Regions from separate parts of the Colwellia sp. RE-S-Sl-9 genome, predicted to be linked through region 1. Evidence: predicted binding sites of a transcription regulator. Region 1 holds the regulator's gene; the other holds the start of a gene.
The links. The regulator FliA, encoded in region 1, starts transcription of late flagellar genes. The targets are predictions, from matches to a motif close to CTAAAGNTNNNNNNNNNNNNGCCGATA.
Positions count from the first base shown of each region.

Region 2: ACM9HF_RS17465 (flagellin N-terminal helical domain-containing protein) is a predicted target of FliA. The motif match lies at 8,924-8,950, and genes of this name have one in related genera.

Region 1 is NZ_CP182631.1:2,131,242-2,143,779, forward strand. Features, by position in the region: gene ACM9HF_RS09135 (chemotaxis protein CheW) at 1-298, opposite strand, end outside; gene ACM9HF_RS09140 (chemotaxis protein CheW) at 346-1,116, opposite strand; gene ACM9HF_RS09145 (ParA family protein) at 1,116-1,895, opposite strand; gene ACM9HF_RS09150 (protein-glutamate methylesterase/protein-glutamine glutaminase) at 1,960-3,051, opposite strand; gene ACM9HF_RS09155 (chemotaxis protein CheA) at 3,063-5,132, opposite strand; gene ACM9HF_RS09160 (protein phosphatase CheZ) at 5,144-5,887, opposite strand; gene cheY (chemotaxis response regulator CheY) at 5,933-6,316, opposite strand; gene ACM9HF_RS09170 (RNA polymerase sigma factor FliA) at 6,368-7,087, opposite strand; gene ACM9HF_RS09175 (MinD/ParA family ATP-binding protein) at 7,114-7,956, opposite strand; gene flhF (flagellar biosynthesis GTPase FlhF) at 8,130-9,650, opposite strand; gene flhA (flagellar biosynthesis protein FlhA) at 9,691-11,796, opposite strand; gene flhB (flagellar biosynthesis protein FlhB) at 11,892-12,538, opposite strand, start outside.
Region 2 is NZ_CP182631.1:4,029,120-4,041,657, reverse strand. Features, by position in the region: gene ACM9HF_RS17510 (nucleotidyltransferase family protein) at 1-564, opposite strand, end outside; gene neuB (N-acetylneuraminate synthase) at 791-1,885, opposite strand; gene neuC (UDP-N-acetylglucosamine 2-epimerase) at 1,971-3,134, opposite strand; gene ACM9HF_RS17495 (NAD-dependent 4,6-dehydratase LegB) at 3,173-4,159, opposite strand; gene ACM9HF_RS17490 (hypothetical protein) at 4,204-4,545, opposite strand; gene fliS (flagellar export chaperone FliS) at 4,547-4,981, opposite strand; gene fliD (flagellar filament capping protein FliD) at 5,030-6,394, opposite strand; gene ACM9HF_RS17475 (flagellar protein FlaG) at 6,437-6,913, opposite strand; gene ACM9HF_RS17470 (flagellin N-terminal helical domain-containing protein) at 6,999-7,820, opposite strand; gene ACM9HF_RS17465 (flagellin N-terminal helical domain-containing protein) at 8,006-8,827, opposite strand; gene ACM9HF_RS17460 (flagellin N-terminal helical domain-containing protein) at 9,072-9,893, opposite strand; gene ACM9HF_RS17455 (flagellin N-terminal helical domain-containing protein) at 10,135-10,953, opposite strand; gene flgL (flagellar hook-associated protein FlgL) at 11,076-12,281, opposite strand; gene flgK (flagellar hook-associated protein FlgK) at 12,291-12,538, opposite strand, start outside.

The sequences.
Region 1 (12,538 bases):
TAACCTGTTTTTCTGATTCAATAATCACAACACGAGTATTATCTGTTATTTCACTTGACTCTAATCCAAATCTTGAACGTGTATCAATTACAGTAACCACATTTCCACGTAAATTAATGATGCCTAATACATATAATGGCGCGCCTGGGACAGGTGCAATTTCACTGTATCGCAAAACTTCTTGTACTTGCATTACATTAATACCGTAAGTTTCACTGTCTAATTTAAAAGTAACCCATTGTAAAACTTCATCATCATTAGCTTTATCTGGATTCTCTTTACGTCTTTCGTCAGACATTTAACACTCCTCAATTTATAATATTTTAATATAATTAAAACAAGCACTTATATTTGTTGCACATCGATACCATTATTCAACAATTGAATTAATGATTCTACTTCTAACAGAGCACACATTCTGTTTTTAACTAATCCTGCCAACCAAGGCCGTTTAGAAGAAGAATTTAACCATTTTACATCTTCAGGCATTAATGTAACGGTATCTACTAAGGTTTCGGCCAGTAATCCCCAACGACTATTACTCAACATAATAACATATTGATAATTTAGCGCGTTTTTAAGCTCTTCATTGTATTTCTCTGGCATTACCCAAAGAGCAGTATCCACCACATTAATTTTTTCTTCTCTATGGATCATAACACCTTCAAACCATTTGGGTTTCCCCATTAAGCTGGTTATTTTATTTACGTTATGAATCCCCCCTAACTCTACTAAAGGTACAGCTACCGTTAACCCAGCTACATCAAAAAACATAGCTTGAAAGCTTTTATCACGATAACTCTTATCAATACTTGTAGTATTATGCTCCGCTGAATATTCTTTTATTTCTACAACTGTATCAACTGGTTGTTTATTTAATTCAGGTACTAATTCTTTATTATGGCTAATAATTTCATTATCGGCAGATTTATTTGAAACTATAGTATCTAGTACAGCCTCTTCATTACGTTCAGCTACACTAATTTTTTGAAAAAGCTTGTTTAGCTTTTCAGTTTCTACTGCCTTTTTTTCAATGAAGTCATCGGTGTCTTCTGTTAACAGCTCTGATAAGTAATTTTTCATCAATTTCTTACTAGCGGTTAATGATTTATCCATTAAGATATCAAACCTTTTTGTTCTTCTATTAAAGAGTATAATAGCTTCTTATATGCTGTTACGCCTCTTGAACTACTTAAATAATCAGATGGAACTTTACGAGCTTGGCTTGCATTCCTAAAATTTGTATCGATTGGAATAACACCAGACCATACTTTTCCAAAATATATATCTTGAAGTTTTCTATAGGTTATTAATGATGCTTTTGTGCGTTTATCAAACATAGTCGGTACAATTGTATATTTAAAAGGCTCCGCCTGTTCACCTTGCATAATTTCTAACGTATTAATCATTCGTTCTAAACCTTTTAACGCAAGAAACTCGGTTTGAACAGGTACTATAATTCGATCTGACGCAGCAAGTGCATTTACCATTAAAACGCCTAAAATAGGTGGACAATCAATTAAAACATAATCGTATTCACTTTCTATTAATTTAATCGCTTTTTTAAGAACTAGCCCCATTCCCCCTTTACTGCCTAAAGCACGATCTAATGTCGCTAGCCCCATTGTTGCAGGAAGAATATCTATATTATTATATTGAGTAGGACATAAACTTTGTAAGATCTGTTCTTTTGTTGACGACTGAATAAATAAATTATAGACGCTTAAATCTAATTCTTCCGATTCAATGCCAAAATAATAACTTAATGATGCATGTGGATCAGTATCAACTAATAACACACGAAAACCTTGATCAGCCAATAAGCCTCCCAACGTAATCGTAGACGTAGTTTTACCAACCCCGCCTTTTTGATTTGCTAAAGTCCAAACTACCAATTAAGCTTCCTATAAAGTTATTAATGCTCATTGAATATATCTAACCTCAAACGGGCTAAATATTTTATTTCAAATCAAAAACTTTTAATATTGCAGAAGAGATCTTATCTAATGGCAATTCTGCACCAGACAAACCGGCATTTACCACAGCTTGCGGCATACCATAAACAACACATGACTCTTCATCTTGAGACCAGATTGTAGCCCCTTTATTTTTTAATAAACGACAGCCATCTTTTCCGTCAGAGCCCATACCCGTTAATATAATAGCCAAAACATTTTCACCGAAAACTTTGGCTGCAGAAGCAAAAGTAACATCTACGCTCGGTTTAAAAGCAACTCTTTCTGAAAGGTCATCTATTATCTTTAGTTTAGCTTTAGAATTTGTTCCATCAATTACCATTTGTTTTCCACCTGGTGCTACATAAGCATTGCCTGGTTTTAATTCGTCGCCGATAGCCGCTTCTTTCACATTAACGTTGCATAAATTATTTAATCGATTAGCAAAAGCTTTAGTAAATGATGCTGGCATATGTTGAATGATAAGAATTGGAACAGGAAAGTTTGCAGGTAATTGAGCAAGTACTTTTTGAAGTGCTATAGGACCACCGGTTGAGGTACCTATTGTTAGTAATTTATATTCTTGGGATGTTTTTTTTATTGCTACACTATTTTTTTGTGTAACATCAATTAATTCTCTTGTTGTTGTTTTGTTAGATACTATTTCTCTATGGTTTGATTTTACTTGTATTCTAGATTTTTTACGCGCTAATTGAATCACACGTTCACGCAATACCATTCCAGCATCTGATGTGCTTTTAGCTATTTCGGAGAATTTTTTTGGTAGAAAATCTAACGCCCCTGCATCAAGGGCATCAAGTGTTATTTTAGCTCCTTCATGAGTCAGAGAAGAAAACATAATAATTGACGTTGGTGAATGTTTCATTATCTGTTTTACCGCGTCAATACCGTTTAATTGCGGCATTTCAATATCCATGGTAATAACATCAGGTTTAAGTAGTTTAGCCTTTTCTACAGCTTCTACACCATTTACAGCAACATCAACAACATTTAGGTTGGGATCAGCATTTAAAATATCGGCTACTCGACGTCTAAAAAAGCTGGAATCATCAACTACTAATACCTTATATGGCATTAACTATCTCTTTATCTTGTACGTAATTTTTTATGAACACTAGATTTCTTAGCGTAATATTTAAGCAGGTTAGGAACATCAACAATTAATGCTATGCCACCATCACTCGTGATTGTAGCTCCTGCCATACCGGGAGTTCCGTGTAATAAACGGTCGAGGGGTTTAATAACAACTTCTTCTTGTCCAATTAAACTGTCAACAACAAAACCAACTTGCTGGCTCCCTACTTGTACAATAACTACATGCCCTGTATCTCTTGGTTTTTCAACATAATCTCGAACTAACCATTGATCAAGATAAAATAATGGAATGGCTTTATCTCTAACAATAATAGTTAATTGACCATCAACTATATTAGTACTCGTTAAATCTAAATGAAATATTTCATTTACACCCGCTAATGGCAAAGCGAATGTTTGTTTGCCAATAATAACCATAAGAGTAGGCAATATGGCTAAAGTCAGTGGAACTTTAATTTCAAGTACAGTACCAATACCTAATTCAGAATCTATATTAACAGTACCGTTTAATTGCGTAATTTTGGTTTTTACAACATCCATTCCTACACCACGACCAGAAACTTCTGAAATTTCGGTTTTGGTTGAAAATCCCGGTGCAAAAATCAAATTAAAAGCTTCACTATCCGACATACGAGCCGCGGCATCTGCATCTAATACACCACGCTCTATAGCAATTTCTTTCAATTTTTCAGCATTCATTCCAGCACCATCATCTCGAATGGTAAGAAGAATATGATCACCTTCTTGTGAAGCTGAAAGTATTACGGTTCCTTCTCTTTCTTTACCTTTTGATTCTCGAACATCAGGATCTTCAATACCGTGATCAACTGAGTTTCGCACTAAATGCACCAATGGGTCAGCAAGAGCTTCAACTAAATTTTTATCTAAATCAGTTTCTTCACCTTCAAGAATAAGTTTAATTTCTTTATTTAAGCTTCGAGCTAAATCACGTACAACCCGAGGAAAGCGGCCAAAAACCTTTTTAATAGGCTGCATACGCGTTTTCATTACAGCGCCTTGTAAATCAGTTGTCACAGCATCGAGATTAGAAACAGCTTTGGTTAAATCTTCATCTTCTTTGGTCATTCCTAAACTAGTTAAACGATTACGAACTAGTACTAGTTCACCCACCATATTCATGATTTGATCGAGTCGCTTAGTATCCACTCGAACGGTTGTTTCACCTTGTGAAGCAGTAGCTTGAGGTGCTTTTTTCTCAGGTGTTGATGGTTTGCTCGCGGGTGCTGCTTTTACGGCGGCTACAGGAGCAGGTTTAGGCGTTGCAGGTGGTGGTGTTACTTGTTGAGGCTGAGTATTAGTTGTTGCATTTTGTGGCCCTTTTCCTTGGCCATGAAGTTCATCTAATAAATTTTCAAATTCGTCATCATTGATTTCGTTAGGATTACTTTTAGCTTCGGCCTTATTAACTTCTGGAGAAAAAGCACCTTGCCCATGTAAATCATCAAGTAAGCTTTCGAACTCATCATCTGTAATTTCATTACTATTATTATTTGATACATTAGTAGGCGTAGCCGGAGGTGTTACAGAACCGCCGCCATGTAATTCATCTAATAATTTTTCAAATTCGTCTTCAGACATTTCATCTGATGAACTTGAAGATACAGGAGCTGCAGGCTCCTCGACTACCGTTGCAACAGGAACGTCTTCAGATTCTGGTACACTTAAACGATGTAATTCAGCTATTAATTCAGGGGCAGCGGGTACGAGAGGCTCTCCTCCTTGAACTAAAGCAAACATTTCATTGATTGAATCTGTTGCCTGCAGAATAACATCCATTAAATCAGAGGTAACCGTTCTTTTATTAGTTCTTAAGAGGTCAAATATATTTTCAGCGCCATGACAAACATCCACAAGCTCTGTTAACGATAAAAAGCCTGCTCCGCCTTTTACAGTATGAAATCCGCGAAATATTGCATTTAATAAATCAGCATTATCGGGGTCATTTTCAAGCTCTACTAATTGTTCAGATAAAGCTTCGAGAATTTCACCTGCTTCAATTAAAAAATCTTGTAAAATCTCTTCATCTTGCTCAAACGACATTTAGCAACTCCTTAAAACCCTAAACTTGATAAAAGATCGTCAACATCGTCTTGATCTGAAACAACGTCATCACGCTCTTTACTATTTACAATCGGACCTTCAACCAAATTTTCACCCACTGAAGGTTTAGCTTTATTTTGAATTGAGTCTGAAGACATGCCAAATGCGGTTAGCATTCCAATCAAACCATCTTCAACTTCCCTTACTAAATCAATAACTTTACGAATAACTTGGCCTGTTAAGTCTTGAAAGTCTTGCGCCATCAAGACATCAGTCATTAATATACGAATTTTATCTGTTTCACTTCCTGTTGATTTTAATAACAAATCAATATCTAAACATAACTGTTTAAACTCAGGTAATTCTAATTTATTTTGTATAAGTTTTGTCCATAAAGGATTAACCACTTCGACTCTATTTTGTAATGACTCAAGCACAGGAAAAATAGATTCAACTGCATCCATTGTTTTGTTTGCAGCTTCTTCCGTTCGTTCTATAACATAGTTAAGTCGTTCTTTAGCATCAGGTATATCAGCTTTTGCTAAATCAGTGAGTCGAGAGTCAACTTGAAAATTATTCAAAGAATCATGTAACTGACGGGTTAATTTACCTATTTCAGCAAACAGCTCTGTATTGATTGGACTTTGAATATCTGCAACCAATTCATCAGCCTTGTCTTGCTGATCTGTTTCTAAATATTCAACCAACAATTTAGCTTGTTCTAATGAAACATGTACTTTAGGCAAACTACTCATGCAAAATATCCTTTATTTATTTAGGTATTAAAGAAAGATTTTCAATTAACCTAAGCGTTCGAATATTTTATCGAGTTTAGTTTTTAACGTTGCAGCAGTGAAAGGTTTTACAATATAGCCATTTACACCCGCTTGAGCGGCCATAACTATTTGCTCTTTTTTCGCTTCAGCTGTCACCATTAAAACAGGAATATGGGATAAACTAGCGTCTGCTCGAATAGCTTTTAATAAATCTATTCCTTGCATACCAGGCATATTCCAATCGGTTACAACAAAATCAAACTCTCCTGACTGAAGCATAGGTAAAGCGGTGCTACCATCATCAGCTTCTTGAATGTTAGTAAAACCTAAATCGCGTAACAAGTTTTTCACTATTCGTCTCATCGTTGAAAAATCATCAACTACAAGAACTTTCATATTTTTATCCAAGGCACCCTCCGGTGAGAACATTCAAAAATTTTAAATTACTTATTATTCTACTTAACTTTGCCAAGAATGCATACGAGCTTTTAAACGATGCATAGCTTGACTGTGAATTTGACTTACTCTTGACTCGCTTACATCAAGAACTTGTCCTATCTCGCGTAAATTAAGTTCTTCATCATAATACAATGAAAGTACTAAACTTTCTCGTTCAGGTAAAGTAGAAATACATTCACTTAACGCTCTTTTAAAAACAATCTCTTCAATTTGATTATAGGGCTCGTCACTTATTGATTTATTTTCTAAATTCAAAGCGTCTTCACTAACACCTAAATCATCTATTCCGATTATTTTCCCAGAACTTACATCATTAAGAATATGATGGTATTCATTTAAAGAAATATCAAGTTTATCTGCTACTTCCTTGTCAGTTACATCTCTTCCTAACTCTGACTCTAACTCTTTTATCGCATCACTCACCATACGACTATTCTTATGAACAGAGCGAGGAGTCCAGTCTCCACGTCGAATTTCATCCAACATGGAACCTCTAATTCTTATCCCTGCAAATGTTTCAAAGCTTGCGCCTTTTGTATGGTCAAAGTTATTTGATGCTTCGAGTAGACCGATCATTCCTGATTGAATAAGATCATCTACAAGTACACTTGCAGGTAATCTTGCAAGTAAATGGTAGGCTATACGTTTAACTAAAACAGTATATTGTTCTATTAAAACAGATTTATCTGTTTGAGTACTGTAGGCATCTGCTTTTCCCAAACTATATACTCGCGATAATTAGCATATTAATGTTCTAATAATTGTTCAATAAAGAACTCTAAATGGCCTGAAGGTTGGTGAGGAATTGGCCATTTCATGATATTTTTTGCTAAGTTTTTAAAACCTATTGAAGCGGGTGAATTAGGAAATGCTTCAATAATTGCTTTTTGCTTACGACCTGATTTACGTATGTTTTCATCAAATGGCACAACGCCAACAAGTTCTAAGCCTACATCTAAAAATCTATCACTTACTTTGGCTAGTTTTTCAAATAATTGCTGCCCTTCGTTAGGGCTTCGTACCATGTTAGCAACAACCTTAAATTTAAATACATCATGATCACGACTTAATAATTTCATTAACGCGTAACAATCGGTAATTGACGTTGGCTCATCACATACTACTAACATAATATCTTGTGAGGCTCGACAGAAGCTCAATACCATGTCGGAGATCCCTGCTGCGGTATCAACAATAAGAATATCGAACTCTGTTTGCATATCACTAAAGGCTCGAATTAATCCTGCATGCTCACTAGGTGTTAAATCAACCATAGATTGAGTACCTGAAGTGGCTGGAATAATTTTAATTCCTGCAGGGCCTTCGATGATAATATCGTCTAATTCACATTCACCAGACAACACATGAGAAAGGTTACGTTGAACACGTAGACCTAACATAACATCAACATTGGCAAGCCCTAAATCTGCATCTAGAACAAGTACTTTTTTACCCAGTTGAGCTAATGCTATAGATGTGTTTAAAGACACGTTAGTTTTACCTACGCCACCTTTACCACCTGATACTGCAATAACTTTAATTTGTTGTAAATCTTGCATCTTACGTAAACCACTCGCTTGGTCTATCATTTAAATCTTCTCGTCACTGACACATACACTATTTTCGAAAAGATGTTGCTAAGTAAATACATTATAGCTTAGTACATCTTAACTCGTGAAGTTATAAGCGGTTTTTATCAATGTTATTCAATTTAACTAATTTAATTAGTTTAAGCTAGCTTGTTTTGCTAAACATATTCAATTTATGCTGCACTTGCTTCTTTTTTAGGCATTGGTCGCCATGTACTAGTGTGTTGGTGGTTTATTCGACTACTCATTTTGTCTGCTAAGGCAACTAATTTTTCAGCATTTGCTACCTTAATATCTTCAGGAACTCGTTGTCCATCGGTAAGGTAACCGATAGGTAATCCGTTTTGAATAGCGGTAGAAATAATTTCACCAATACTAATACTCTCATCCAGTTTAGTATAGATACAGCCAGCTAATGGAATTTTTTTAAATCTTTCTACATTTTCTTGCATAACACGCTGCTGAGTATTGGCTGATAACACAAGATAATTACGAATTCTCACACGTGCATTGGCAATTAAATCTGTTAAATGCTGTGCTAAGCGCATGTCTCTCTGTCCCATACCCGCAGTATCAATTAATATAAGTTTCTTTTGTCCAAACTGCTGTAGTAATGAGTCTAATGCTTGTGCATCGTTAGCCAACTTAACTTGGCAACCAATAATACGTCCGTAAGTGGTTAATTGTTCAAAACCACCGATCCTAAAACTATCAGTAGAAATTAATACTACTTCATCAGCACCATGAATTTGTGCAAACCTTGCAGCTAATTTAGCAATAGTGGTAGTTTTACCTACACCTGTTGGACCCACTAAAGAAATAACACCGCCATGATGAATAATATCGTTATTGGTTGTATTTAGTTGCTGTGCTATAAATTTTTTCGCCTGCTCCCAAGCATCTTGTTCATTTTGTTGAGGAGGAATAAAACCAGCTATTTGATCTGCCATATGGTCTGTTAATCCCAAAGCAACTAGCTTGTTTATGAGCAATGCTTTTTGAGGGTTCTTTTGTGCCATATCTTGCCACATTAAACCCGACAACTGATGTTCTAAAAGGTGTCTAATGGTATGCATTTCTTTTTTCATTGTTTCAAATTCATTTGAATTATCATGAGAAAAAGAAGTTACCGAAGGATCATTAAAAACGTCTGTATCATTTGTTTCATCATTAACGATAGCAGCGTCCTTTTGTAATGACGGCATTGAGGAAGTATTTGATTGTTCTATATTTTGTTCTGCGTTTCTTTGCTGAGTCGAGTGTTGTAAACGGTCAGTGAAATTTTTAAATTGTAATTCAATATCATTGCTTGAAGATGTTTTTTCTCTTGAGCTATTATCGTGAGACTCCGCTTGAGCTTCTTGTTGAACTTTACGATTCAACAAGGCTGATAAACTATCAACAGGTGCTGCTCCAATGTCTACACTTTCTTCTACATGTTGAGTTTTGGTTGCAGAACGTCCACTTAAACTCACAACATCATTACTTAAATCTTGAGGATTATTATTTGTTACTGATGCTTCTGGAGCAATACTCTCTTTGGCTTGTGATGGGTAATAGTCAATAGCCGCCATAATTTCGACGCCCTCCACAACCTTTTTATTCGACATAATAACGGCATCCGCACCTAGCTCTTCTTTAATTTGCGCTAATGCAGTCTTCATATCTGCGGCAACAAAACGTCTAATTTTCACTATGGACCCCTTATTTATCTATTATCGCGAGCGAATAATGCTATGTATTACCTATCGCGCTTATAATCTTGATTTGTTTATCGTCTGGTATTTCTTGATAAGAAATAACTCTTAACCCTGGAATTGTATATTTAACAAACTTAGCTAATACCGTTCGTAATATACCTGAGGTTAATAGAACTGGCGTGTCTCCTGCCATTTCTTGTTGTTGAGCGCCTTCCATTAATGAAGTTTGTAATCGCTCAGCCAAACCAGGTTCAATTCCAGCGCCGTCATCTCCAGCCATTTGCATAGACTGGTGCAACATCTGTTCCAACTCTGGTGACAATGTTATGACAGGTACTTCATTAGCTGGCCCTACAAGCTCTTGTACTATAAATTTACGGAGTGTGATCCTAACAGCCGCAGTAAGAACTTCAGGATCTTGGCTTCTAGGTCCATATTCAACAAGTGTTTGCACAATACTACGCATGTCTCTTACCGGCACACCTTCGTTCATTAAGTTTTGTAAAACTTTAACCAAACAACCAAGGGTTAGTGTGTCAGGAATAAAGCCTTCAACTAATTTAGGATAAGACTTAGCAAGTATGTCTAATAGGTTTTGAACCTCTTCATGTCCTAATAATTGAGCCGCGTTATTGGTCAAAATTTGACTTAAATGGGTCGCTAAAACTGTTGCGCAATCAACAACGGTATAACCTAAAGATTGTGCGTATTCTCTTTGTGATTGATTAATCCAAACAGCATCTAAACCAAAGGCTGGATCTTTAGTCGGCGTGCCTTCTAAATTACCAAATACTTGTCCGGGATTAATGGCAAGTTCGTGATCATGTCTTATTTCTGCCTCACCAACGGTTACACCCATTAATGAAATTTGATAAGTGTTAGGGTCTAAATCTAAATTATCGCGTATATGAACAGCAGGAACTAAAAAGCCAAACTCTTGAGATAACTTTTTACGCACCCCTTTAATTCTATTTAATAATTCGCCGCCTTGTGCTTTATCTACCAATGGAATTAAGCGATACCCTATTTCTAAGCCAATAATATCTACGTGATTTACGTCATCCCAACCTAAATCTTTTACTTCTGATTCTATTTGCTGACTTTCAATTTCGGCTGCTTTTTCTTTTTCAACAATATCAGCTGCATTTTTCTTTTTCAGCTTAGCCCCAAAAAACGCTCCCGCAAGAATAATTACAGCAAAAGTTAAAAAAGCTACATGAGGCATTCCAGGAATGACGCCCATAATAAACATAACGCCACCAGCAATATAAAGCGATTTCTCTTGGCCTAGTTGAGAGCTAACTTGCTCTCCCATGTCTTGAGAGGTGTTTTGTCTAGTAACGACAATTGCGGTACCTACCGATAATAATAACCCTGGAATTTGTGCAACTAAGCCATCACCAATAGTTAATAGAGTATAAATTTCAACAGCACTATCAAAAGATAAGTCGTGCTGAACCATGCCGATAACTAAGCCACCAATAATATTAATTAATAAAATGAGAATACCGGCTATTGCATCCCCTTTTACAAACTTACTGGCACCATCCATTGAACCATAAAAATCAGCTTCACTTGTTACTTCAACACGTCGCTCTCTTGCTTGTTCAGCTGTTATAAAACCGGCATTTAAATCAGCATCAATTGCCATTTGTTTACCAGGCATCGCGTCTAAGGTAAATCGAGCGGTAACCTCTGAAATACGTCCAGCACCTTTAGTAACAACCATAAAATTGATAATAATTAGGATTAAAAACACCACTAAACCAACAGCATAATTACCGCCAATAACAACAGAACCAAACGCTTCTATAACTTTACCTGCAGCATCGGGGCCTTCATGGCCTTCAAGTAGAACAATACGCGTACTCGCAACATTCAAAGCCAACCTTAAAATAGTTGCAATAAGTAGTACCGCGGGGAAAGAGCCAAACTCTAATGGTTTTAAGGTATAAACCGTAATTAACAGCACAATAAGGGATAGCGCGATATTAAAAGAAAAAAGCACATCTAATAAAATAGCTGGCATAGGTAAAATAACCATACCTAGCGCTGCCATCACTAAAAACGGCGTACCAATACCTTTTAATTGGCTAAATCGAAGTTGCTTTGCTTGAGTTATTGCTGATGAAAATTGCATCTAAAGGCTGCTAATTAATTGACACATACTAGTGTCAGAGCAATATCCAGACCAAATTTAGGGTTAAATTGTTATTTAAGAAAAAATAGCAAAAACTAATATTTGAACTCATCTGGAATAGGGAGGTTTTTGGCTAAAGCTTTAGGTCGTTTACTTTTTCCTTTTTTATGTTCATTTAATTGATAAACAAATGCTAATACTTGAGCGACGGCAGCAAACAATTCTTCGGGGATATCTTTATTGACTTCAGCAGTATAATAAAGGGAGCGAGCGAGTGCGGGTGACTGTATAATTTCTACTTGATGTTCTTTAGCTATAGTGCGAATGTGCATAGCCATTTCATCTATCCCTTTTGCCACTAGCTGCGGAGCTCCGCCTGAAGAACCGTCATATTTTAACGCGATGGAATAATGAGTTGGGTTAGTAATAACTACATCTGAATCAGGCACGTCTTGCATCATTCGACGTTGCGACATTTCGTATTGAACACGTCTGATACGCCCTTTGATTTCGGGGCTACCCTCAGAATTTTTAAATTCGTCTTTAATCTCTTGTTTTGTCATTTTTAACTGTCGATTATGTTCCCATGTTTGATAAGGGGCATCGATAGCAGCAATAATACCAATAGACAAAGCTAACACTAAAAACATCCACAATAGCATGTCTGTAGCATGCTCAAAATTAATGGGAATAGCTTCTAAACTTAAGCCTAATATTTGATCGAATAGACTCGTTAGTAGAA
Region 2 (12,538 bases), 1.9 Mb from region 1:
ATCAGAGCCATCACCAAAGTGTTCTTTTATTTTTTCAGATAGGAAGTGTGTAGAGATATAAAAATTATGAAAACCTGAATTGACAAAATTTTCTATAATCGTTTCTAAAATAGGTTTTCCACCCAATTTCAGTAATGGCTTTGGGCAATCATTAGTTAATGGGCGCAATCTGGTACCAAAACCTCCCGCCATTAAAAATATAGGGTTTTCATAAGTCGGTTTATAAACAATTTTTTCTAATGTTTCTAAACCAACTAATTTATTATTTTTAATTAAAGGAATAGCAATGAGGGAATTTTTTTTCATTAACGATAACAAGCGTGCTTTTGTCGTATTTACGTCAGCAACTAAAGGGCTTTTATTCATAACATCGATAATGGCTGTATCCATACTTTGATGTCGAATTAATGCCCGCCTGATATCTCCATCGGTTACAACACCTAACAAGGTTTCATCTGAATCAACAACTAGCGCTAATTTTAATGCACCAAGATCAATAACTTTAATGGTTTCTTCCATCGTTGTAGAAGGTGGAACTAAGATGTTTTTCCAAAGTTGAGTCATATAACCTCTTTATCAATGTTTATCATAAACACGCTAAACCAATTTACAGTCATAACGAGTTAGTTATACCAATATCAATCATTGAACAGGTATTATTCCACTGATTTTAATAAATATTTTAAGTATAGCGCTGAAAATAAAACACGGTATACATTTATTCTATTTATTAAGCATTTTTTATACCTAGAGTGATGAAGATTTTAGAGGAAAATTTATAAAAAACGACTCAGATTAATAAGTCGCCTATTTCATAATCTTTTGTAGCAAGCGTATTAAGTAAATCCCAATATTCATATGGTGATTTACCAGAACCTGGACGTTTAATATGAATATTTTCAGGTGTTAATTTATCCCCTTGCTTAATACGTTGCCCAGCAACTAAGCTTTTCCTCGCGACTAGCTTATTTTTTAGCTCTGAAGTTGTGGCTTCTTTAATTCCTGTTCCCATCGCTTGTTCTACTAGTCGAATAGCGTCTACCATTGTTTTTAGTTCAGTGGGATCTAACGATGCTTTATGATCAGGACCTGGCAAATTTTTATCCGTCGTGAAATGTTTTTCAATAACGCACGCACCATTAGCCACAGCCGCAATAGGCACGACAATTCCTTCGCTATGATCAGAATAGCCCACCTTAACTGAAAACGAGTCTTTAAGTGTATTCATAGCATGCAAATTAATATCTTTAGGGGCGGCAGGATAATCAGTCGTGCAATGTAATAAGGTAACGTGTTGATTTAATAGTCGTTGACCTTGTTCTGATGCAAAGGCTTGTTTAAAAGCTTTCTCACTCGGCGTATTATCTAATGTATTATTTTCAACATTACAAAGCCCGAATGCTACTACGCTTAATGCTTTAGCAACTTCATCTAAACTACACATACCGGTTGAAATTATAAGCGGCTTCCCACTATGAGCATGCGCTAATACAAAAGGAGCATTAGTCACTTCGCCAGAAGGTATTTTTAACATAGGTAATTTTAAAACATTGATTAAGAAATCTAAGCTTTCAAAATCAAATGCTGTTGAAAGAAAAGTAATGTTTTTTTGTTGGCAATACTCAACCAATTTAACATGGATATCAAAACCTAATTCTAACTTTTTCAACATAGCAAATTGAGAGTTTTCTTTAACACCATTTTCTTTTTGGTAATCAGCTAAACTAGCTGTTTTCGTTACTAAGTTATGAGCTTTAAATGTTTGAAATTTAACGCAGTCAGCACCAGCTGCGACTGCTTGATCAACAAGTTCAAAAGCACGGTGTTCATCACCATTATGATTCACACCGGCTTCAGCAATAATTAAAACCTTACTTGTTTCCATTAATTCATCTCTTTCAATAACATTGATTCACTCAAAGCTTAACTAACACAATTAAAAGCCACTATCTAATTCCAAGAAAACATCATCAGTTAAGGTCATAAAAAACTTTTTGTGTATGCTGTACTAATTCACAGTCAACCAATTGCTGTACTATTTTTTCAGATGCTTGACCATTTCCATACGGATTAATAACATGATCTAATGTACTTTGAATTTTTTCAGATAGTGCATATTGAATAGCCTGATAAATAGAGCTTTCATCACCTTTGCAGTGAATAACACTTTCAGCTGATAACCGCCCTTTTTGCCTATCGCCAATATTTACTGTTGCGACTTTGCACGAAGGAGCCTCAATAATTCCACTTGAAGAATTACCTATTACCAAACTAGCAAGTTTCATGGCAGATAAGTAACGTAATTGCCCCATGGATTCGAGCAAGAATGTACGTTTGGGATTTATTTGCTGATATGCTTTTAATATTTCAATTAAATTACGCCCGTAGGTGTCAGCATTAGGATAAGTAAAAATCACTTGGTATTGAGGAAATTTATCTAAAGCACTCAGTAAACATTTTAGTTCTTCATCGGCTTTATCTGCCAATAAAGTGACGGGATGATAGGTAATTAAAAAGAATGGATGACTTAATTGAATTTGTAATGAGCTAGCGAGTTCATCCAACTCCATTAACGTTAGTTTGTTAATGTTATCTATTCCTGGAGCTCCCATATTAAATACATTTTGGGGTTGCTCTCCTAATTGAATGACTCTTTTACGATAAATTTCGGTTGAGGTAAAATGTAAATAAGACATTTTTGTAATAGCGTGACGAACAGAATCATCAATGACACCTTGAGTTATTTCTCCGCCATGAATATGGGCAATAGGAATAGCGGCAATCATTGCCGCTTGGGCAATGGCCAAAGCTTCAAATCTGTCCCCTAAAATAACAACAACATCTGGTTTATTTCGTGCAAAGCTCTCTGCTGCACTTATTACTGCTAATCCTAAAGACTTTGAAATACCCACAGGACTGTCTGAAGATAGTAAGAACTCAAGTTTATCTGTTATATCAAAACCATCTTTTTCAATTTGATTAACCGTGTAACCAAACTCAGAAGAAAGATGCATTCCACCAACTAATAGTTGTAACTCAGCATGTTTTGAGGCTGAGATCCCTTTAAGGATCCAATAGAGTAAACCATATTCAGCACGCGTTCCGGTAAATACTGCTATTTTTTTATTACTCACTCGTATAAAGCCTTTTAAGAATTAATGATGACTACTGACTACACGTTATAAATATTATGCTTATATTTTTTCAAATTATCTGGATTTGAAAACCACTCAATTGTAGCCTCTAAACCTTGTTCAATATTATATGACGGTTTAAATCCTGTAAGTTTAATCATTTCACTATTATCACACCACAACCTAAACACTTCAGACTTATCAGGCCTTAGTCTTTGATCATCAAGAATAAAGGCAACGTCACTCTTCATTATTTTTTTAATTAAATTTAACGTATCGCCAACGCTAATTTCAAAGTTAGATCCAATATTTAAAGTTTTACCAATCGTATTATCTGATCGTGCTAAAGCCAAAAATCCACGGCAAGTATCTTCAACATAATTAAAATCGCGAGTAGGTGAAACATCACCTAACTTAATAGATTTAACATCATTTGCTATTTGAGTAATGATAGTTGGAATAACAGCACGTGCAGATTGCCTCGGACCATAAGTGTTAAATGGTCGAGCAATAGTCAAAGGTAAATCAAAAGCATTAAAATAACTCATTGCCATAGCATCCGCACCAATTTTAGAAGCACTGTAGGGGGATTGAGCTTGTAACGGATGTTTCTCGTCGATGGGTACATAATGCGCCGTACCATAAACTTCGCTCGTCGATGTATGAATGACTCGTTCAACATTATTATCTTTACAGGCTTGGCATATATTTAAGGTGCCTGTAACGTTTGTTTCAACATAGCTTTGGGGGGCCACATAAGAATAAGGAATAGCAATTAAAGCCGCTAAATGAAAAACAATATCTACATTTTTAGTGATTGCTTGGCAAAAGCTAGGATCTCTAACATCTCCGGAAATAACCTCTATTTGATTAATACAAGAAAGTCCGTCTAACCATCCCCAAGAAGTAAAAGAGTTATATTGAACAAGCGCTTTGACTTTATACCCTTCTTTAACCAGTAATTCGGTTAAATGAGAGCCAATAAACCCATCAGCCCCCGTAATTAATACAGTTTTATTATTCATAGATATAATCACCTAAATAGGTATAAGAATTTTGAGAGTATGTATTAATCTATAATAACATTTTTGTATGCAGATACAGCTTTAGTACCAACAACTTGAAGACTAAGAGCTTTCATAACTTCTTTTTTAGCAGCATCTAGATGGGTGAGATAAACGTTATCTCGCTGTTGAATGGTAGTTAAAAAATGATGATAATTATCCATCATTTCAATATCGACAGTATCATTTTTGTTTGCTTCTTGTGTTACCTTTTCATGTAGCTCAACAAGCAAACTATGACGTTGAGATAAAAGCGCTGAACAATGTTCTTCATTTTTATTATCAATTAACTGCTCTACTTGCTCAGTTAGCGCAATAATTTTTTCAGATAGCTCAACAAAAAACACATTATGCACCTTGTGTTAATTTATTACGTTCTTCAAGTAATGATATGCCTTCTTTTTTAGACTCTTCAGGCATATCAAACCATGCGTCTCTTAATGGTTTTAATAAATTAAACACTTCATCAATACCTTCAGCATTTAAATTTACACTGATGCCGTGTAGCTGATCGATACAATAAGCATATAAATCATCGAATCGTTGAGAAATAACGGGCTCTGATGTGAAGTCTAACGAATTACGTAAGGCATTTAGAATATTAATGCTTTTGGTCATAGCTGTAGACTTTAAAGCAAAATCTTTTCTTTCAATAGCACCTTTTGCTTGCGACATACTCTGTAATACGCCGTCAAACATCATCACAATAATTTTATGAGGATCAGATGCTAAAATATTACTGTCAATATTAACTTTTTTATATGCTTGTAGACTTTGTCTCATTTTGAGTACCTCTTTTACCTATATTGTGGTTAGATAACTAAAATAAAACTAGCTGTTTGACTCTGGTAACGCTAATGCTGAAGTCAACCAGTCACTTGTTGCATTATACTGAGCTACCGACGAATCAAGAAAAGAAAACCTTTTACGTAGTGTATCTTCATAATCACGTAGTTTAGTCTCTAATGCGGTATATTCATCTGCAATTCCAGATAAATTTTCATTCAATGCACTTTGTCTTTTAGTTAATGTACCATCACCACCATTATAGTTATCAATTAACGCTGTCAATTGGCTGACGATACCATCTGTACTAGCAAAAAGCTCGCCAACTCCATTTATGTCATTTGAAATAGCGTCTGATAATTTCTCTGCACCACTCTTTAATGAACCTGTTGCAACTGTTGATATTTCGAGTCGGCCTTCTTTATTAAATGATATACCTATATCATTTAACGACTGAATAGAATTACCTGCCAAACTTGCTACTTGATTAATAGCAATATCGGACAACTGTCCGCGCATTGAACGTAAGTCGGCATCAAAGGCTAACCGCCCTTGTACAGGGGCTCCTAGCCCTATCATATTATCAACTAAAGCATTATATCCAGCAACAAAATCAGTAATGAGTGTATTTGCTACGCTAGTGTCTTGAGTAACATCTAACTTTGAGGTAACGCCTGCATCACTAACCTTTGTTGCTACAATAGTCACATCTTCAATATTATTTTTAAATTCGTTAGTGGAGTTTGTAATAACATTCCCATCAACTTCAATAATAGCATTATCTGCAGTTACTATTTCAGAAGCAGATGTAGATAAACCGCTAAGTGCTGCGTCACCAGAAGTTACCGTTAAAGCGTTATCTGTACCTGTATCGGCTGCTGTATAAGTTAAAAATGTACCGTTATCACTATTAACGAGAGTAACATTAACACCAAAATTTCCTGTACCTTGATTAATTTTATCGCGGATAGTCGATAAATCATCAGCTGCGTCTATAGTAACGTCAAAAGTATCACCATTGGCAGAATTAAAGGTTAACGTACCTGCACCAACAGTTGTAGAGGAGTCTGCAAAATTCGTTGTTTGTATTTTTGTGGATTTTGCAAGTTGTATGACTTCAACGTCAAAAGAACCTGATGTAGCAAAACCATTAGTTGTAGCAGAGAAATTATCGCCTGATACTGTAACAGTCTGTTGATTAAAGTTATCAATATCCTTTAATTCGTTTACGCTACTTTCAAAAGTAGACAAAGCAGATTTTAAGCTACCAATACCTGATAATTCAGTATTGTAGCGATCTTCTTTTTCCTGTAATCGTATCTCTTGTGGGACAGATTCTGCGGTTACGAAAGCCTCTATAATTGATTCAAGATCTAATCCTGAGCCTATTCCTGCTTGTGTAATATTCATTATGCTGTCTCCTATATATTAAACACCTATCATCTAAATGTTTTAGATACTCTCATCAAGAAGTATACCAGTTTTTTTACTTACGTCTTCTCTAAGCTCGACAATTCGTTGGGCAATAGAAAGAATTTCTTCTGAAGGGAACTGTTTTATCAATTCATTATTTTCTGAATCGAAAATTTTAATCACGGTCTTATCAGAGCCATCGTCTTGAGTAAAGTTAACTGTTCTGATCGGCATGTTAATAAATTCAGATATTGTTTTCATTGCATCTGAAACTATACTCGCTTCTTCAGCTAAGCTTTCACTAGATTTATCTTCAATTGATTGCTCTTCTAACTCTTTTACTCTTTGTAATTCGGCAACTTTATTAAGCTTTAAAGTTGTTTCTTTTGTAGCTGAATCTTCAAATGCTTTGCCTTTTTCAATTGCTAAATCAGGGGATGATTTAGTATTTTTATTCAATTGATTAAGATCATCTGCCATATTTATAGGGCTGTTATTAGCAATATTAATAGACATGGGCACCTCCAATTTCAAATTTTATATACGAAAATGACACTCAAGTAGGAGTGTCATTATTCTGTTACTACTTTTTAAGTAAAACCTACAGTAATGACAATGCTATTTGCGGCTGTTGATTTGCTTGAGCTAACATTGAGCTTGATGCTTGTTGTAACACTGAGCTCTTCGCTAATGCTGCACTTTCTGCCGCGTAATCAGTATCTAATACACGTGAGCGTGATGCTGATAAGTTTTGCGCTGTATTATCGTTACTACGAATAACTGAAGAAAAGCGATTTTGTTTTGCACCTAAATCAGCTCGTACAGTATTCACTTTTACTAACGCATTATCAACTAATCCGATTGCTGACGTAGCGCCAACATCTGTAGCGATAGTTGCAGCACCTGTTGATAAAATAGTTGCTGCATCAAAGTTTTGACCAATTGATACTGTAATTGTTTGCCCACCATCAGCACCAATTTGAAATGCTTTATTGGTAAAACTGCCATCGAGAAGCGTTTCACCAGCAAATGAAGTTTGATCTGAAATTCGCGTAAGTTCAAGTTCTAACTCACCAAATTCAGCATCAAGTGCGGTTCTATCCGCAGTACTGTTTGAGCCGTTAGCTGATTGTACTGCTAATGTACGCATACGTTGTAATGTATTTGTATACTCATCTAACGCGCCTTCAGCAGTTTGCGCTAATGAAATACCATCGTTAGCGTTACGTGATGCTTGGTTTAAGCCATTAATTTGCGCCGTTAAACGACTTGAAATTTGTAGACCAGCCGCATCATCTTTTGCGCTGTTAATGCGTTTACCTGAAGATAAACGCTCAAAGTTATCAGCTAAACTATTAGTTGAGTTTTGAAGTTGACGCTGTGAGTTCAATGATTGAACATTACTATTAACTACTAAAGCCATGTTATTCTCCTTCGGACTTACAAAGCCCTATCTGAATTAATTTAAAGTGAATGTACTTAACTTCACTTCATATACCTATGTTATCGACACGTCATAAATATACTTTAGTAAATAACGTCAATAACACGTACAAAAGTTTATTAGAGGCTAATGGATTATTAATAACCTGCCTCTATTACTCGCTGTTATAATAATGATAATGCTATTTGCGGTTGTTGATTCGCTTGAGCTAACATTGAGCTTGATGCTTGTTGTAATACTGAACTCTTAGCTAATGCAGCACTTTCAGCAGCGTAATCAGTATCCAATACTCGTGAACGTGATGCTGATAAGTTTTGTGCCGTATTGTCGTTACTACGAATAACTGAAGCGAAACGGTTTTGCTTAGCACCTAAATCGGCGCGCACTGTATTCACTTTAACCAAAGCAGCATCAACATTACCGATAGCTGTAGATGCGCCACCAGCCGAAGAGATTGTAGCTGTAGCATTCCCTAAAATAGACGCTGCAGTAAAGTTCTGTGCAATAGAAATGGTAATCGTTTGACCACCATCGGCACCAATTTGAAAAGCTTTACTTGTAAACGATGAATCTAATAAATTCTCACCAGCAAAAGATGTTTGTGATGAAATACGCGTTAACTCAAGTTCTAACTCGCTAAATTCAGAATCTAACGCAGTTCTATCTGAGTCACTATTTGAACCATTCGCTGATTGCACCGCTAATGTACGCATACGTTGCAATGTATTTGTATATTCATCTAGTGCACCCTCTGCTGTTTGCGCTAATGAAATACCATCGTTAGCGTTACGTGATGCTTGATTAAGTCCGTTAATTTGGGCAGTAAGACGACTTGAAATTTGTAGACCAGCCGCATCATCTTTAGCGCTGTTAATACGTTTACCTGAAGATAAACGCTCAAAATTATCAGCTAAGCTATTGGTTGAGTTTTGCAGTTGACGCTGTGAGTTCAATGATTGAACGTTACTATTAACTACTAATGCCATGATAATATCTCCTGGGTAAATTACCCTTCAATGAATTCGATTAACGAAGCTAGTATTTAATAATCAGTATTGATACTCACTGCTTCTTAAAAACTATATCGGTTACTTTTTAAATAACTTTAATCTTTTTTAGCTTTTTATTTCAAAACAGCATTTTTTATTGATTTTTAAGAAAATTTTATTTTTCCTATAATAAAAAACCCTCAGAAAGAGGGTTTAAAGGCCACCATAAAAAAATAAATCACTACAATAACGATAGTGCTATTTGTGGTTGTTGATTTGCCTGTGCAAGCATTGAGCTTGATGCCTGTTGTAGTACTGAGCTTTTTGCTAATGCAGCACTTTCTGCAGCATAATCTGTATCAAGCACACGTGAACGTGAAGCTGACAAGTTTTGTGCGGTATTATCGTTACTTCTAATAACAGAAGAAAAACGATTTTGTTTTGCACCCAGATCTGCTCGTACTGTATTCACTTTAACCAAAGCTGCATCCACATTACCAATAGCTGTAGAGGCACCTCCAGCACTAGAAATATTTGTAGAAGCTGCACCTAGTATAGAAGATGCATCAAAGTCTTGACCTATAGACACCGTAATAGTTTGTCCGCCGTCAGCACCAATTTGAAACGCTTTACCTGTAAAAGAACCGTTTAATAGGTTCTCACCAGCAAATGAAGTTTGATCTGAAATACGTGTCAGTTCTAGTTCTAATTCACCAAATTCAGCATCTAATGCTGTTCTATCAGCATCACTATTTGAACCGTTAGCCGATTGCACAGCCAATGTACGCATACGTTGTAAAGTATTCGTATATTCGTCTAACGCTCCTTCAGCGGTTTGCGCTAAAGATATACCATCATTAGCATTACGAGACGCTTGATTTAAGCCATTAATTTGTGCCGTTAAACGACTTGATATTTGTAAACCAGCAGCATCATCTTTTGCGCTGTTAATACGTTTACCAGAAGATAAACGCTCAAAATTATCGGCTAGGCTATTGGTTGAATTCTGAAGTTGACGCTGTGAATTCAAAGATTGAACATTACTATTAACAACTAATGCCATGATAAGATCTCCTAGGTAATATACTCATAAAATTATTTAATTTGTGAAGCAAGTATAAGTAATTATTTTTTACTTAATGCTTCTTGAAAACTATATCGGTGACTTTTCAAATAACTTTAAACTTTTTTAGCTTTTATTTTTAAAACCTAGAATAAGAACGTTAACCATTGATTTAAAAATATTTTAGTTAAAAAAAAACCCTCATAAATGAGGGCTTTAAGCATAAAACATATGTTTTTCTTTATTGCAGTAGAGACAAGGCTATTTGAGGCTGTTGATTTGCCTGAGCTAGCATAGAGCTTGCTGCTTGTTGCAGTACAGTACTCTTAGCGAGCGAAGCACTTTCCGCTGCGTAATCCGTATCCATTACACGAGAACGAGATGCTGATAAGTTTTGCGCTGTATTATCGTTACTTCGAATAACAGAACTAAAACGGTTTTGTTTAGCACCAAGCTCTGCACGCACACTGTTTACAGTTTGTAACGCAGTATCAATTTTACCAATAGCTGTAGAAGCTTGAGCAGCAGATGATATTGTTGGTGTACTTAAAATAACCGATGCTGCAAAATCTTGTGATATAGATAAACGTATAGTTTGCCCACCATTAGCACCAATTTGAAAATCTTTACCTGTATAAGTACCATCGAGTAAATTTTCACCACCAAAACTAGCCTGATCTGAAATACGTGTTATTTCTGTGGCTAGTTCTTGGAACTCGGCATCAAGTGCGGTTCTATCTGCATCGGTATTTGAACCGTTAGCTGATTGAATAGATAAAGTACGCATACGCTGTAAAGCATTGGTAAATTCATCTAATGCACCTTCAGCTGTTTGAGCTAAAGAAATACCATCATTTGCGTTTCGAGTGGCTTGATTTAAACCATTTATTTGAGCGGTTAAACGAGCTGAAATTTGTAAACCTGCCGCATCATCTTTCGCACTATTGATCCGTTTACCAGAAGATAAACGCTCAAAGTTAGTTGATAATTCGTTTGTTGCAGTACCTAAACTTCGTTGCGAGTTTAAAGACGCTATATTACTATTTACGACTAATGCCATTGCTATCATCTCCTAAGTAGGTGGTGGTTCTATTTGCTGATAACAACATTTACTTGGAACCACTTTAATATAAATTTTGACGCTAACTATTTAATACATTTTTAATGCCAACATTAAAAATGTTAAATATAATTAAATAATGTAAGGTTTTTTACTTGTACAAAGGTTTGCTGTGCTGCTTGCAATGCCACTTGCGATTGCTCAAAGCTTGCTACCGCTTTAGCAAAATCTAAATCTTCAATATTTGATTGGCTTTTCGATATAGTTAACTCTTTATCTTTATGATTTTCACTTTGAGTTTCAATGAGTTGAACTCTTATACCTGCATCTGTTTGACGTGTAGTCATATGATTAAGGCTTCGATCTAATTGAGTCAAAATTTCGTTATAATCAACTTGATGTTGAATATTATTAGCGGGTGTAGCACCCACATTCATCCAATCAATTGCTGATTTTATCGTATCAAAAATACTAATCGTTTGAGTGGCTTCTAAGACAAGCTCATCGCCGGGCAAAGGATTGCCGTCTAACTGAACTTCAACACCATTAAAGGCAATTGTTTGCCCTGGGGTATATGCCGCCGTAGGATATACAACACTACCATTCACATCAGTAACGGTTAAATCGGATGGGGCAGTAAAAGTAAAGCGATAACCGGGTGGATTACTTATATCGTCATAAGCCGCAGGGTTATTAATCAGCGCACTGTTTACAGAAATTCCTGAGGTATTAGAGATATAATTAGGCTTAAAATCACCAATAGCATTAGCAACTTTTTCAAATGCTTCGTCACCTGGTTGGTTAGTATCAACCATTACATTTTTTGCTATTTGCAGTTCCCTTACACCACTATCCCCTAAGTAATTAACAGAATTGTCAGGTTGTAAAACAAAAGGTTGTTTATCTATTTGGTACCCAGCAAAAATATAACCGCCGGTTTCGTCTTTTGTATTCGCTATGTCTAACAGTTGTGATTGGCTATTCGTTGCCAGCTCGGCTAAAGAATTAAGATCATCGTCATCTAATGTTCCGTTATTTGCTTGAATAAAAAGACTTTTTAATTCTTGCATTAAATTTTGAGCATTATCGAATGAGGTATCTTGCAGGCTATTTCTATTATTAGCCTGTGTTATATTTCGCTGATATTTTTCAATATTCATCAGCTCATCTTTATAACCAGCTAACGTACCATATGCGACCGCATCGTCTTTAGCTGTGATAATACGCTTACCTGTTGATAAATATTCTGACTGTTGATTAACTTGAGATTGTAAGGTACCAATTGTTTGGCTATTTTGAAGATAAAACTGGGCAGTTGAAACTCTCATAATTTACTCCTATCTCACCGCTTGAAGTAACGTGTCAAAAATAGTATTCGCAATAGAAATTATTTGTGAAGAGGCTTGATAAGCTTGTTGAAACTTTAATAAGTTCGCTGCTTCCTCATCTAGGTTAACACCTGATGTAGATTGGTTACGGTTATAAGCCTGTGTATATAAAGCTTGCGCCGTTGTTTCCACTAATTCTGCAGATTTTGCTTTTGACCCTACGCTAGCCGTAGATACTCCAAGACTTTGACTAAAGG